2 regions of the Gordonia sp. SCSIO 19800 genome follow, and region 1 is predicted to be linked to the other one. Evidence: riboswitches for the same ligand, from Rfam matches in the RefSeq annotation. Region 1 holds a riboswitch; the other holds the start of a gene.
What was found. Region 1 has a riboswitch for cyclic di-AMP ahead of KB201_RS05580 (transglycosylase family protein). Riboswitches for the same ligand answer to the same signal wherever they lie in the genome.
Positions count from the first base shown of each region.

Region 2: linked by a shared signal. The riboswitch ahead of KB201_RS11690 (C40 family peptidase) and the one ahead of KB201_RS05580 (transglycosylase family protein) in region 1 are both predicted to bind cyclic di-AMP.

Region 1 is NZ_JAGRQM010000003.1:343,624-350,139, forward strand. It holds gene KB201_RS05555 (protein kinase) at 1-693, opposite strand, end outside; gene KB201_RS05560 (hypothetical protein) at 794-1,066, shown strand; gene moaC (cyclic pyranopterin monophosphate synthase MoaC) at 1,072-1,623, shown strand; gene KB201_RS05570 (molybdenum cofactor biosynthesis protein B) at 1,616-2,107, shown strand; gene KB201_RS05575 (molybdenum cofactor biosynthesis protein MoaE) at 2,104-2,550, shown strand; gene KB201_RS05580 (transglycosylase family protein) at 2,720-3,340, opposite strand; cyclic di-AMP (ydaO/yuaA leader) riboswitch at 3,347-3,563, opposite strand; gene KB201_RS05585 (hypothetical protein) at 3,789-4,037, opposite strand; gene moaA (GTP 3',8-cyclase MoaA) at 4,049-5,137, opposite strand; gene KB201_RS05595 (flavin reductase family protein) at 5,151-5,696, opposite strand; gene KB201_RS05600 (hypothetical protein) at 5,702-5,911, opposite strand; gene KB201_RS05605 (cold-shock protein) at 6,142-6,516, shown strand, end outside.
Region 2 is NZ_JAGRQM010000008.1:123,984-130,499, reverse strand. It holds gene trpD (anthranilate phosphoribosyltransferase) at 1-249, shown strand, start outside; gene KB201_RS11700 (Lrp/AsnC family transcriptional regulator) at 296-574, opposite strand; gene KB201_RS11695 (DEDD exonuclease domain-containing protein) at 601-2,433, opposite strand; cyclic di-AMP (ydaO/yuaA leader) riboswitch at 3,015-3,246, shown strand; gene KB201_RS11690 (C40 family peptidase) at 3,263-3,949, shown strand; gene KB201_RS11685 (NlpC/P60 family protein) at 4,180-5,217, shown strand; gene KB201_RS11680 (hypothetical protein) at 5,226-6,516, shown strand, end outside.

The sequences.
Region 1 (6,516 bases):
GATCGGCGCCGGGCGTGTCGTGAGCTTGGCGACGATGTGACGGGTCTGCGTGTCGGCATCGAACGGGGTTGCGCCGGAGAGCAATTCGTAGGCGGTACAGGCCAGCGCGTACTGATCCGATGCGGGGCCCGCGGGTTTGCCGTCGAGGATCTCCGGCGCGGCGTAGACGAGGGTGCCCACGAACGACGACGGCGCCGTCAGGGTGCTCGCGGTGGTGAGCTTCGCGATCCCGAAGTCGAGCACGACGACGCGGTCGAGGGCGTCGTTAATCGCGCGGCGAGTGACCATGATGTTGCCCGGTTTGATGTCGCGGTGGATCACGCCGTGCTCGTGTGCGTAGTCGAGGGCGTCGGCGACCCGGGAGGCGACGGCCACCACCTCGTCCGGGCGGAGCGAGGCGCGTCGGAGGTCACGGCCGTCGAGGTAGGCCATCGTGAACCAGGGGTCGCCGTCGGCGACGCCGTAGTGGTAGATCGTGACGATCGACGGATGGTCGAGGGCGGCCGCGGTCTGTGCCTCGCGACTGAACCGGCGCGCGAACTCCTCGTCGACGGTCTCGGCGATCGAGATCACCTTGAGGGCCTCGCGCCGACGAAGTTGCGGATTCTCGACCAGGTAGACGGTGCCCATTCCGCCGCTCCCCAGCCGCGTGATCACACGGTAGCCGGCGACCTGGACCGGTTGGGCGACCATGGGCGCCTCCTGGGGCGTGACCTGTGTTGCGACGACCATAGCCCCGGCACGGGACTTCCGCCCCGGACACGGGTCTTGTTCATTCGAACGGCATGGCACAATGCACGACGTGGCAAACAAATCTGGCGCTGAAACACCCTCCTCCGGCGAAGCGGGGGCCGGCACCGGCAAGGTCGTCGAATCTGCCAAGGGCAAGAAGCACTACGTCGACAACGGCTGGCCGCAGGACGAGAACGGCGATGCCGCCGAGCACGCGGTCTCCGAACTCGCGACCCACATCTCGGGTGCGTTGTCGCCGTTCGGCGACACCGAGTTCCCGCTTCCGGTCGACGACCTGCCGTTCGTGCAGTCGAAGACCATCGTCAACCGCTGACGTCGATGCCGCCCACCGGGACTGACGAAGGTGGGTCGGACGCCCGGGACACCGGGCCGGCCGGCGGCTCCCGGTTGAGTCATCTGGACGAGTCCGGAACGGCCCGCATGGTCGACGTCGGCGCCAAGCCGACGACGAAGCGTCGCGCCGTCGCCGCCGGCACGTTCCACACCACCGCCGAGGTGATCGGTCTCCTCAGCGAGTCGCGGCTGCCCAAAGGAGATGTGCTGGCCACGGCGCGCATCGCCGGGATCATGGCGGCCAAACGCACCGACGAGCTGATCCCGCTGTGCCATCAGCTGGCGTTGTCGTCGGTGGAGGTCGACTTCGCGATCGGCGCCGACACGATCGAGGTCACCGCGACCGTGGCGACCTCCGGCCAGACGGGTGTGGAGATGGAGGCGTTGACAGCGGTCGCAGTCGCCGGGCTGACACTCCACGACATGGTCAAGGCCGTCGACCGACGGGCGCAGATGGACGGCATCCGCCTGCTCGCCAAGACCGGCGGCAAATCCGGCGACTGGTACCGCGAACCGTCTGACCCGGCTCATGACTGACCAGAGAACTCCTCGCGTGGCGCGCGTCGTCGTCGCGTCGAACCGCGCCAGCAGCGGTGTCTACGAAGACCGGTCCGGACCGATCATCGAGGCCTGGCTGGTCGAGCAGGGCTTCACCGTCGACGAGTGCGACGTCGTCGCCGACGGCCCGCCGGTCGGCGAGGCCCTCCGCGCCGCGATCTACGCCGAGGTCGACCTCGTCATCACCACGGGCGGAACGGGTTTGACGCCCACGGACCGGACTCCGGAGCAGACCCGCCCGCTCCTCGACGTCGAGATCCCGGGTCTGGCCGACGCCATCCGGTCGGCCGGGCTGCCGACGGTGCCCACCGCGGTCCTCTCACGCGGACTCGCCGGAATCGCCGGGACGACCCTCGTCGTGAACCTGCCCGGTTCGACCGGCGGGGTCCGCGACGGGCTCGGCGTCCTCGCCGGCGTCGTCCACCACGCGCTCGATCAGATCCGCGGAGGCGACCACCGATGACCCGAGAGGCCGGCTCGCACGTGGTGCACACCGCGGTCGTCGACGAGCCGATCACGCTGGCCGACCACGAGGCGATGGTCATCGACGCCGCCGAAGGTAAAGCCGGTGCGGTGGTCGGGTTCGTGGGCGCGGTCCGCGACCACGACGGCGGCCGCACCGTGACCGCGCTGCATTACTCGGGGCATCCCACGGCGACGAAGGTCCTGGCCGAGGTCGTCGCGGAGGTCTCCGCGGTCCACGGGGTGCGCGCGGTCGCGGTGTCCCACCGGGTCGGCGACCTCGTCATCGGCGACATCGCGTTCGTGGTCGCGGTGGCGGCCGACCATCGTCGGGCGGCGTTCGAGACCTGCTCGCGCCTCGTCGACGAGGTCAAGGCCCGCCTGCCAGTCTGGAAACACCAGTTCTTCGACGACGGCACCGACGAATGGGTCAACTCGGCCTGACCCCGCCCCCCGCTGGTTGAGCTGACCCCCGCTGGTTGAGCTGACCCCCCGCTGGTTGAGCTGACCCCCGCTGGTTGAGCTTGTCGAAACCAATGGAAAAGGGCCCCGCACGGATGGTCCATCGTGCGGGGCCCTTCGTCTGGGTCCCAGATCAGGCGTCGAGCGGCGATCAGGGGTTGGGCAGCAGGTGCTTGTTGTCGTTGAACAGCTTGATCTGGTCCTGGTTCAGCGTGACGCCGCTGTCCTTGGCCGCCTGCCAGAGGTTCTTGATCTCGGGGCTGACGCCGGCCTCGGTGAGGGCGTCGGTGACCTGGTTGGCGACGTCCTCGGTGGTCTTCGCCAGGTCGACGCTGCCGTTGCCGCCGGGGAGCACCGGGGCGATCTCACGCGGGGTGTCGGTCGGCGCGCTGCGCGGGGTCGAGCCCGACAGGCCGGTGCCACAGGTGGGCCAGGCACCCTTGCCCTGCGAACCGAGCACACGCTCGGCGACGACGATCTGCTCCTCGCGCGAGGCCTGATCGGCGGTTGGGGCGAACTCGCCGCCGCCGTGGCCGGTCCAGGTGCTCGGGGAGAACTGCAGGCCGCCGTGGTAGCCGTTGCCGGTCGCGATGGCCCAGTTGCCACCGGATTCGCACTGCGCGACCTGGTTCCACTCGGCGTCGGTGGCCGCATTGGCGGTACCGGTGCCCAGGAGGGCTGCTCCGCCGCCGAGGACCGCGCCGGTGAGGGCGACCTTGGTGATGGTCTTGGCGGCCGTGCTGGTCGTCTGCTTGCGATGACGTCCGGACATGTCTGTGTTTCCTCTCTCCACGCGCCTACGAAGTCAGCTGTCGGGTTCGAGCGAGAGGTGCTCGGTCCCGGGTCGTCGTGGTGGTCGCCGCGACTTCCGGGACTTAACCCCGAGGACACCTGGTGTGGTGCCCGGTCTCAGGGGATGAGGTTGGGTCCCCCGTCCTCGTTCCTAGATTGCTTGTCGTTCCCACCGGCGGAACGAGGCTCGGCGCGGCCGGTGGGACGTTATGTCTTGGTTGCTGTGTCGTGACCTCCGAGGAGGACGCTTCGAACAGTACGTCGTTCGTTGGACTGAATCACCTGCTTGGACGCAAGCGATTTTCGGCCCGGATCCGGGTCTTCCGACCCACTTCGGCCGTCATCCCAGTTCAACGGGTTAGTGGCCGTCCCGTGCCCATCCTGTTACCGCACCGTGATGTGACTAAGGTCACAGGCCGGGTGTGGCGTCAGCCACCGGCAAACGGGGGGAGGACGTCGAGTGTCGTGCACGTGCCGAGCGCACGCGTCCGATCGGAGAACGCGATCTCGTCGCGCAGATACGAGCAGCGTTCGAGAACCGTGGCGAGGGAGGGGTTTCCGGCGGCGAGGATGCCCTCGAGGGCGCCGAGCGGGGTCGACGGGTCGACGTCGATCACCTTCTCCTCGGCACCGGCCGCGGCGCGCGCGGCCGCGAAGAAACGAACTGTGAGCTGCATCGGACGCGAGCCTAGCCGCCGATCGCCGACATCGGCCGATCCGGTTGGGTGAAGCCCGCCGCGTTCACTTCGTGGCCCGCCGCTTTCGCCCACATGTTCGCGCGCCACAGGCGCGCGAGGGCGGCGTCGATCTCGTCGTCGGGGAGGGTGCGCAACGCGTGCCGCACGTCGGTTTCCGACGTCGCGAACAGGCAGTTGCGCAGTGATCCGTCCGCGGTGAGCCGGGTGCGGTCGCAGTCCCCGCAGAACGGCCGGGTGACCGACGCGATCACCCCGACGCGTGCCGGGCCGTGCGCGCCGCGGTGGCCGTCGACGAGCCACGTGGCGGCGGGCGCGCTCCCACGTGGCGCAGGGTCGGGCAGCAGGGTGAACCGCTTCCGCAGGGTCGCGAGGATCTCCTGTGCGGTCACCATCTGTGCTCGCTGCCACGCATGGTCGGCGTCGAGTGGCATCTGTTCGATGATGCGCAGCTCGTAACCGTGCTCGAGACAGTAGGCGAGCAGGTCGGGGACTCCGGGCAGGTCGCTGCGGTCGGGTACCACGGCGTTGACCTTGACCGGGTCGAGCCCGGCGCGGCGGGCCGCCGCCAGGCCGTCGAGCACATCGGACAGACGGTCCCGGCGCGTGATCTCGGCGAAGCGGGCCGGGTCGATGGTGTCCAGCGAGATGTTGATACGGCCGAGGCCGGCGTCGACCAGACCGCCGACCCGCCGGGTCAGTCCGAGTCCGTTCGTCGTCATCGCGATCTCGGGCGACTGCGGGAGGCCCGCGACGGCGGCGATGACGTCCTCGAGGTCGCGGCGCAGCAGTGGTTCGCCGCCGGTGAATCGGATGCGCTCGATTCCCAGGTGGCGCACTGCGACGGTGAGCACCCGGATCAGTTCGTCGGTGGACAGCACCTGGTCGGTGGGCATCCAGTCGAGGCCCTCGGCCGGCATGCAGTACGAGCACCGCAGATTGCAGCGGTCGGTGACCGAGACCCGGAGATCCTTCGCGACCCGACCGAAGGTGTCGAGCAACGGCCCGTCGGTGGGCGCGTCGGAGGTCGCTGCTTCCCGCGGGGAGCGGGGCAGCGGCAGTCCGAGGCCGACCGTGCTCATGGTGCTGGGCGACTCACTTCCGGGTCGGGTCCGTGCGCGCCTCCAGGGCGCGGAAGGTGCTGGCGTGGAAGACCAGGGGCTCGATGTCGGGATCGGCGCGCAAGGTCCCGATCTCCAGCAACACGACGGTGTGGTCGCCGGCCTGGATCTCGTTGTGGATCGTGCACGACAGGTGGGCGGCCGCGTCGGGCACGAAGACCGCCCCGCGATCGGTGCTCAGCGGCGTGATGCCGTCGAACCGGTGCTCCGACGACCCGGCGAGCTGCTTGCAGAGTTCGATCTGGTCGCCGGCGAACACGCTGACCCCGATGGCCGGTGCGGTACGGATCCGCGGCCAGGTCGTCGAGGTGTTCTGGACGCAGACCGAGACGAGCGGCGGGTCGAGCGACACGGTGGTGAACGAGCTCGCGGCCATTCCGATCAATGTGGTCGAATCCCCGTCACGCTGTTCGCAACACACCGCCACGACGCCCGACGGGAAACAGCTGTACGCGTCACGCAGCGCCCGCCCGTCGGAGACGGGGGAGAGATCGGGGGTGGTGTCGATGGTTGTGGTCACGGTCCTCACCTGGCTCGGCGTCCGGCACGGAGTGCGTACACCAGGCCCAGGACGAAGCCCAGCGGTGCGCACATGGTCAGCAGATAGACGGCGGTCGGCGCGGTGTCGCCGCCGGTCACCAACGGTGTCAGGAACAACGCCACGATCGCCAGAATTCCGATCATGAACACGACCCCGGCAGCCTGCAGCAACCGCGGGGAGGATGTCTTCTGCATACCCGCCACGGTAGTGCAACGCGCGCCGGTGCGACGCCGCGCGATCCGTGCCCGCCGGGTAATGGTGTGACCGCGCGGTGGGGCGTTGGCTAGGATGGTCCGAAGCAGGCGCCTTGCATCCGTCTGGGCTCGCACGGTCTTCCACCGTCCGGGCCGCGAGATGGGTGACGGCGTCTTTTGTCGTGACGGGTCGTTTTTCGACAGATCTAGAACAGATGAGGGTGAGCACAGTGCCGACCGGCAAGGTGAAGTGGTACGACGCGGACAAAGGCTTCGGCTTCCTCTCCCAGGAGAGCGGTGAGGACGTCTACGTCCGTTCGGCAGCGTTGCCCGACGGAGTCGAGGCGCTCAAGCCGGGCCAGCGCGTCGAGTTCGGCATGGCCGCCGGTCGTCGCGGCCCGCAGGCGTTGAGCGTGAAGGTGCTCGAACCGGCACCCAGCGTCTCCAAGAACGTGCGCGAAGCCGCCCGCAAGGACGTGAAGCGGCACACCCCCGACGAACTGCACGGGATGGTCGCCGACCTCATCACCCTGCTCGAGGGCAAGGTCCAGCCGGACCTGCGCAAGGGGCGTTACCCCGACCGTAAGACCGCACAGCGGATCTCC
Region 2 (6,516 bases), on a different contig from region 1:
ACGGTCAACGCCGCGATCGCCCGCGAGTTGCTGGCCGGGACCACGGGCCCGGTCCGGGACGCGGTGCTGCTGAACTCGGCCGGCGCCATCGTCGCGTTCGAGCAGGAGGCCCCGATGAGCTCGGCGGAACTGACCGATGCCCTCGGCGCCGCGAAGGAGCGTGCGGCCGATGCGATCGACGACGGTGCCGCCGCCGACCTGCTGCAGCGGTGGGCTGAGCTCAGCGGCCGGCTCGCCGCGCCCGCCTGACGGTCACGCTGCCCCGAAATCCTTGTGGGGCTCAGTGTTCGGCGGGTCAGTTCTCGCCGATGGAGAAACCACCCTCGACGTCGGAGCTGGAGTAACTGCGGAACGCGATGTGTGTCGCGCTCTTGAGAACCCCCGGTAGCCGGTTGATCTGGCCGGTGACGACCGTCGCGATCTGTTCGTGGTCACGGACCCGGATCTTCGCGATCAGATCGACGTCGCCCGCACAGGAGTACACCTCTTCGACCCCGGGGATGTCGGCGACGGCCTGGGCGGTCTCCGGGATCCGGTGGATGTCGGCCTGGATGAGGACGATGGCGGTGATCATGCCGCCAGCCTAGTGGTGCGTGGCCCTCAGCTCGCCTGCCGTGTGCGAGAGTCGGCGACGGGTCTGGCCGCACGTGCGTCGTGCGCCGACTGCGACCACCCGAGCCGGCGTTCGGCGGAACCGGCGGGCAGGGCGACCGGCTCACTCGTCGACACGATGCGCGCGCCCGGTTCGGTCATCCAGCGGTACACGAGGCCGACCTCCTCGGCCGGCGCGCCCCGCAGCGGACCGGGGGCCGGTAACACGGTCTCCGCGGCTGCGACGAGCGCGTCGACGACGGGCATGGGCGAGACGCCGCGTCGGGCGCGTCCGGCGGCGGCGAGACGTCCGTACCGGATGACCGCGAACTGCCAGCCGCGTTCACCGTCGGGCCGGGCGACCACGATCTCGGCGATCGCGCACAGCGCGGCCAGTCGCTGGCAGCGGGCGAGGGCGTCGATCGTGAGCGCGAGACGGTCCCGATGCCGCGCCGCGGTCTCGAACATGTGGGCCTGGGCAAGGTCGGTGAGGTGCGCGGTGAGGCCGTCGAGGAGTTCGTCGGCCTCACCTCGCATGAGCCGGCGGGCCGCGGTGACCCGGGGAGAGTAGTCCGGCACCGTCTGCGGCTGCGCCGTGGCCGCACGGCAGGACCCCGGCCGCCGCCTCCCATCGGCCTCGGGACACCAGTGGTAGCCCGTCGCGCCGAGCCGTGTCGTGCACGTGCGCAGACCGGCGGCCGCCGAGATCACGTCGGCGACGGTCGCCGCGTTGTTGCGGTTGCCCACCGGGCCGATCGACTCGTCGGTGGGTGTTCGGCTGACCTTGAGCCGGGGGAAGCGTTCCTCGGTCAGGGTCACCCACCAACCCTTGTGCGGCTGGGTCGATCGTCGGTTGTACGCCGGTGCGTGCGCGCCGAGGAGCCGGAGTTCGCGGACGGCGGCCTCCAGGGCGTGGGAACACTCCACGACGTCGACCCGCTGGGCGAGGAGCACCATCTCCGCGATGCGGCGGCGCGGGTCGTTGCCACTGAAGTACGACCGGACCCGGCGGCGGAGGTCCACCGCGGTGCCCACGTAGAGGACCTCGTTCGACGGGCCGCGGAACAGGTACACCCCGGGCCGGGCCGGGACATGGTCGGCGAGTGCGCGTTTGGCGCGCAGGCGCGGGTTGGTCTTCGGGAGATACGACGTCAGGTCGCCGACGGTCGCGATGCCCTGATTGCCGACGCGCTCGAGGAGCCGGTGGAAGACCTCCACCGTGGCGCGCGCATCGTCGAGCGCCCGGTGGGTGGGCCGCACGGAGACGTCGAACAGGTCGGCGAGCGCGCTGAGCTTGACCGTCGGCGCCTCGTCACGGCTGAGGATGCGCCGGGCCATGGTCACCGTGCACAGGCTGAGGCTGAACGTCCACGGCAGGTGGAGCCGGATCGCGTTCTGCCGAAGGAAACCCATGTCGAAACGAGCGTTGTGGGCCACCAGGATCGAGCCGCGGGCGAACTCGAAGAACGACGGCAGCACCGACTCGATCCGGGGGGCGTCGGTCAGCATCGCGGTGGTGATGCCGGTGAGGGTCACGATCTGCGGGGGGATCGGCCGGCCGGGGTCGACCAGCGTGGCGAACTCGCCGACGACCTCGCCGCCGCGGATCTTGACCGCGCCGATCTCGGTGATCCGGTCACGGACCGGGTCGGACCCGGTGGTCTCGAGGTCGACGACGACGAGGGTCGTCTCGAAGAGCGAGCGGTCGCTGAACTCGTTCGACGTCTCACCCGTGGCCCCCTGGTCGGCGGCCTCCAGGTCGGCGAAGGTGAGCTGCCCCGCGGGCGAGCCGTCCACGCTGGTCTGCGTCACCCGGCGAACACTAGTTCGATCCACCGACATCACGACCGCGACGCTCCGACTGTGTGTCGTGTGACCCGTGTGACTGCTGTGTCGATCGCTGTTCGACGGACTTGTCGGTGGGCGCCCCTAGTCTCCACCTGGACGTGAGAAATGCGGTGCTCTCACGGTCACCGACCCGTAACGGGGCCGACGCGGCCCGCCCTCGCCAGATGAGATGGAGATCACATTATGTACGTCGACTGTGCGCGCTGCCCGGCTCGTCCCGTCGCTTGCGACGGGTGCATGATGACAGTGCTGTTTGGTGGCCCGAGCTGGGACGATATGCCGGACGAAGGTGGAGTTTCGGTAACGGCGTCCACCTCAGACGCGGACACCGAGCTGGACCTCGCCATCGACGTCCTGCAGGCTGCTGCAATGGTGACCAGCAGCGCTGCACGATCTGCAAGATCCGCTAAAACCGCAGTTCAGGCACCGGATCGACGCGCCTCTGTGACTGTCCTCAGGGCAGGCTGAGAAGCGGCCCAGGTTTGGCTGTCTGTCGCCTAGTGGACAGAGCGCATCCGATTTCGTAACCTTTCTGAGACCTTTGCGGAGCGTCCCGCTTCAACAGAAGTGGTCCGCAGTAGTCACCGCTCAATCGCCCTCGCGGGCGAACCGGGGAACCACAACCTTCGGACGGGATCGTCGGAGCGCATCAGACTGGTGCGACTCAGCCGAAGCCGATCCGAATCGGGGTGAATCGCGTTGCCACGCATGAGTGTCCAGTGGATACCTCTTGCGCGAAAAACGTGTAGGGCCACTCTTCCGGCCCGAACCCGACAGCTAACTCGGTCGGCGGTAGAGGAAGATCTGAAGGAGAACTCGCTTCGTGGCCAAACATCGTTTGGAACAGCCCAATCGTGGCAGCACGGTCGCCAAGAAGGCGGTGATCGCTGGATCGATCACACTCGGTTCGCTCGCCGCAGCCGCCGGCCCTGCTCTCGCCGCCCCGGTCCACACCCCGCTGGGCACTTTCGAGATCCCGGCCCTGCCCGGTGCGAAGGCCCCGGAGGCCAAGCCCGCGCCTGAGGCCACGCCTGTGAAGAAGTCGCCCGCAGCCACGGTCGAGATCCCCAACCTGGGGCAGTTCACCGTGCCGGGTATCGCGCCGGAGCAGATCCCGCAGCAGTTCCGCCCCCAGGGTGGCGGCGCGCCCCTGGGCCAGCCGCAGCTGACCGCCGGTCAGAAGGCAGTGAAGGCCGCCGAGAGCAAGATCGGTGCGCCGTACTCCTACGGTTCCGCCGGCCCCAACGCATTCGACTGCTCGGGCCTCGTCTACTGGTCCTACAAGCAGGCCGGCAAGAACATCCCGCGCGACAGCTACGGCCAGCTCGGCGGCGGACGCGCGGTGTCGTACTCCGATGCCAAGCCCGGCGACGTCATGATCTTCAACGGTGGCGGTCACGCCGGCATCTACGTCGGCAACGGTCAGTTCGTCCACTCGTCCAACTACGGCACGCCGGTCAAGCGCGACGCCGTCAAGGAGTGGACCCTGACGGGCATCCGTCGGTACTGACGACAACTGAACACGAACAGACTGAGCACGAAGGTCTCTGGACGGGCGGATCGCGTGGATTGCGATCCGCCCGAACCAGTCCCGGGGGCCGGTCGGCCGCCTAGGGTGGTCGACGGGACGCGGGGTACGGGTGCAGGGGACCGGGATGCTCAGGGATCGACGAGCACACACGAGGGAGTGAGTAGACCGTGCTGATCGGGGAGGGGCGTGGTCGCGCGACGCGGCCGAGGATGCGTTCGGGCCCGCTGATGGTGGCGCTCTGTGTGCTGTCGGCGTTCGCCGTCCTGGCACCGACGGTCGCCGGCGGGGTCGGGGACGCCCGTGCGGTGCCCGCGCGCTCGGCCGATCAGCTGCTCGACCGCTACAAGCAACTGGGCATCGACGCGGAGAAGACCACCGAGGCGATGCACAACGCGAAGATCGAGTATGACAAGCAGCGCGGCATCGTGGCGGCGGCCAAGAAGGCCGCGGCCGAGGCGCAGCAGACGCTGGACGCCAGCCGCGCCCAGCTCGCCGTGCACCAGAATCGTGTCGACGCGATCGTTCGCGCCAGCTATCAGGGCGCGCGGGTCAGCGGGCTGTACGCCGTGATGGTCAGCGACTCCCCGCAGGCGCTCCTGGACCAGATGTCGGGACTCGACATGATCTCGCGTCAGGCGTCGGTGGACCTGACCGCGATCAAGAAGGTACGGGCCAGGACCGCCATCGCGAAGAAGGATGCCGAGCGCACGGCGGTGGCCGCCTCCGAGGCGGTCTCCCGCGCCGAACGGGTCCGTGGTGACCTTCAGACGAAGCAAGCCGACCTGCAGCTCCAGGCGATCCAGATCCGGTCGATCTACAAGTCGATGACCGGCAAGCAGTTGGCGGCTCTGCGCGGTCCGACCTTCGACTTCGATCCGCGACTGGTGCCCAAGGGCACCGCCGCCGGGCTGATCGCCACCCACGCCGCGCTCACCCGGATCGGTGACCCCTACGTGTGGGGCGCCACCGGACCGAATTCGTTCGACTGCTCGGGACTCATGGTGTGGGCGTTCCGGCAGGCCGGCAAGACCATCCCGCGATCGAGTCAGGCGCAGATGGCCGGCGGTCAGCCGGTCGAGAAGAACGATCTCAAGCCCGGTGATCTGGTCATCTACTATCCCGATGCCCATCACGTCGGTATGTACGTCGGTGACGGCTATGTCATCCACGCCTCGACCTTCGGCGTTCCGGTCAAGGTCGAGCCGCTCGACGAGGCCGGACCGTACAACTCTGCCCGCCGGTTCTAGTCCCACCGGTGACCTCACCGCGCGGGCGCGCCGGCCTCGTCTCGGCCGTGGTCGTTCTGGTCATCGCAGTTGCCACCGCGTGCGGCACGGTCGATGTGCCCGGCGGGCCCGGCTCGTCCGCCGCGCCCGTGTCGTCGAGCCCCGCGGTCAACGTCTACGAGCGTGATCGAGCGGCGGGCGTGACGCGGTTGCTCGACGCGCTCACCGAAGCGGTGCGTTCCGGGGATGTGCGCGCGATCGGCACCCTCGTCGACACCGCTGCCACCCCGGCGTTCAAGGACGGATTCGTCACGGCCGCCGCGGGTTTCGCGCCCAGCCGGTTCACGCCGCGGAACGGTCGCAGCGGCACCCTGCGGTTCGCACGGTTCGGTTATCAGCTTGCGCCCACCGAAGAGGCGGAGGTGCTCGTACCCGGTGAGTTGCAGGAGCTCCTCGATGCCGGGGGGAGTTCGGACTCGTGGGTCGCTCCGGTGGAGTTGCGCTATGCGCTCGGCGGTGAGGGGGTCCCGGGAGTCGACGAGGCCGAGGTGGTCGTCGGCACCCAGTTCGTGGTCGCCCGCTACGGCGAGGCCTGGCGCCTCGTCGGAGACGCCACGGCCCTGGGAGGAGAACCCGCACCCACTCAGATGTGGGAGCTGCCCGGACTCCAGGTGGCCGACACCGCGACCGCAGGCGGCACGTCGGTGGTCGCCTCGTATCCCCGAACGTCTTCGACGGTGGCGACGCTGCAGCGGGAGCTGCCCGGGGCGGTGGATGCCGTCAGTGACTTCTGGGGCGACGACTGGGATCGCCGCGCCGTCGTGGTCGCCACGGCGACCGACGACGAGTTCGCCGCCCTCGTACCCGAGGGTCGAGCGGCGACCGGGACCGCGGCGGCCGCGACCGTGTTCAGCAGCCTCGACCTGGTCCAGCGCACCGCGACCGGACAGCGCATCATCCTGACCCCGGCGGCCCGGGAACTCGCCGCACCGACGCTCGCGGTGGTTCTCCGGCACGAGTTGACCCATGTCGCGGCCCGCGTTCACACCGCGCTCGACGCGCCGCTCTGGATCACCGAGGGCGTGGCCGAATACGTCGGGCGCAAAGGGACTCACACGAGGATCGCGGATGCCGCACCCGACCTGATCGCGTCCGTGCGTGCCGGTCGGGTTCCGACCGGGCCACCCGCCGACACCGACTTCGCGATGGACGGTCAGACTTCACAGGTGGCTTATCAGAGTGCGTGGTCGCTGGCCGCCTACGTCGCCGATCGATTCGACGAGGCGCGGCTGAAGAAGATGTACATGGGGGTCGCGGCGT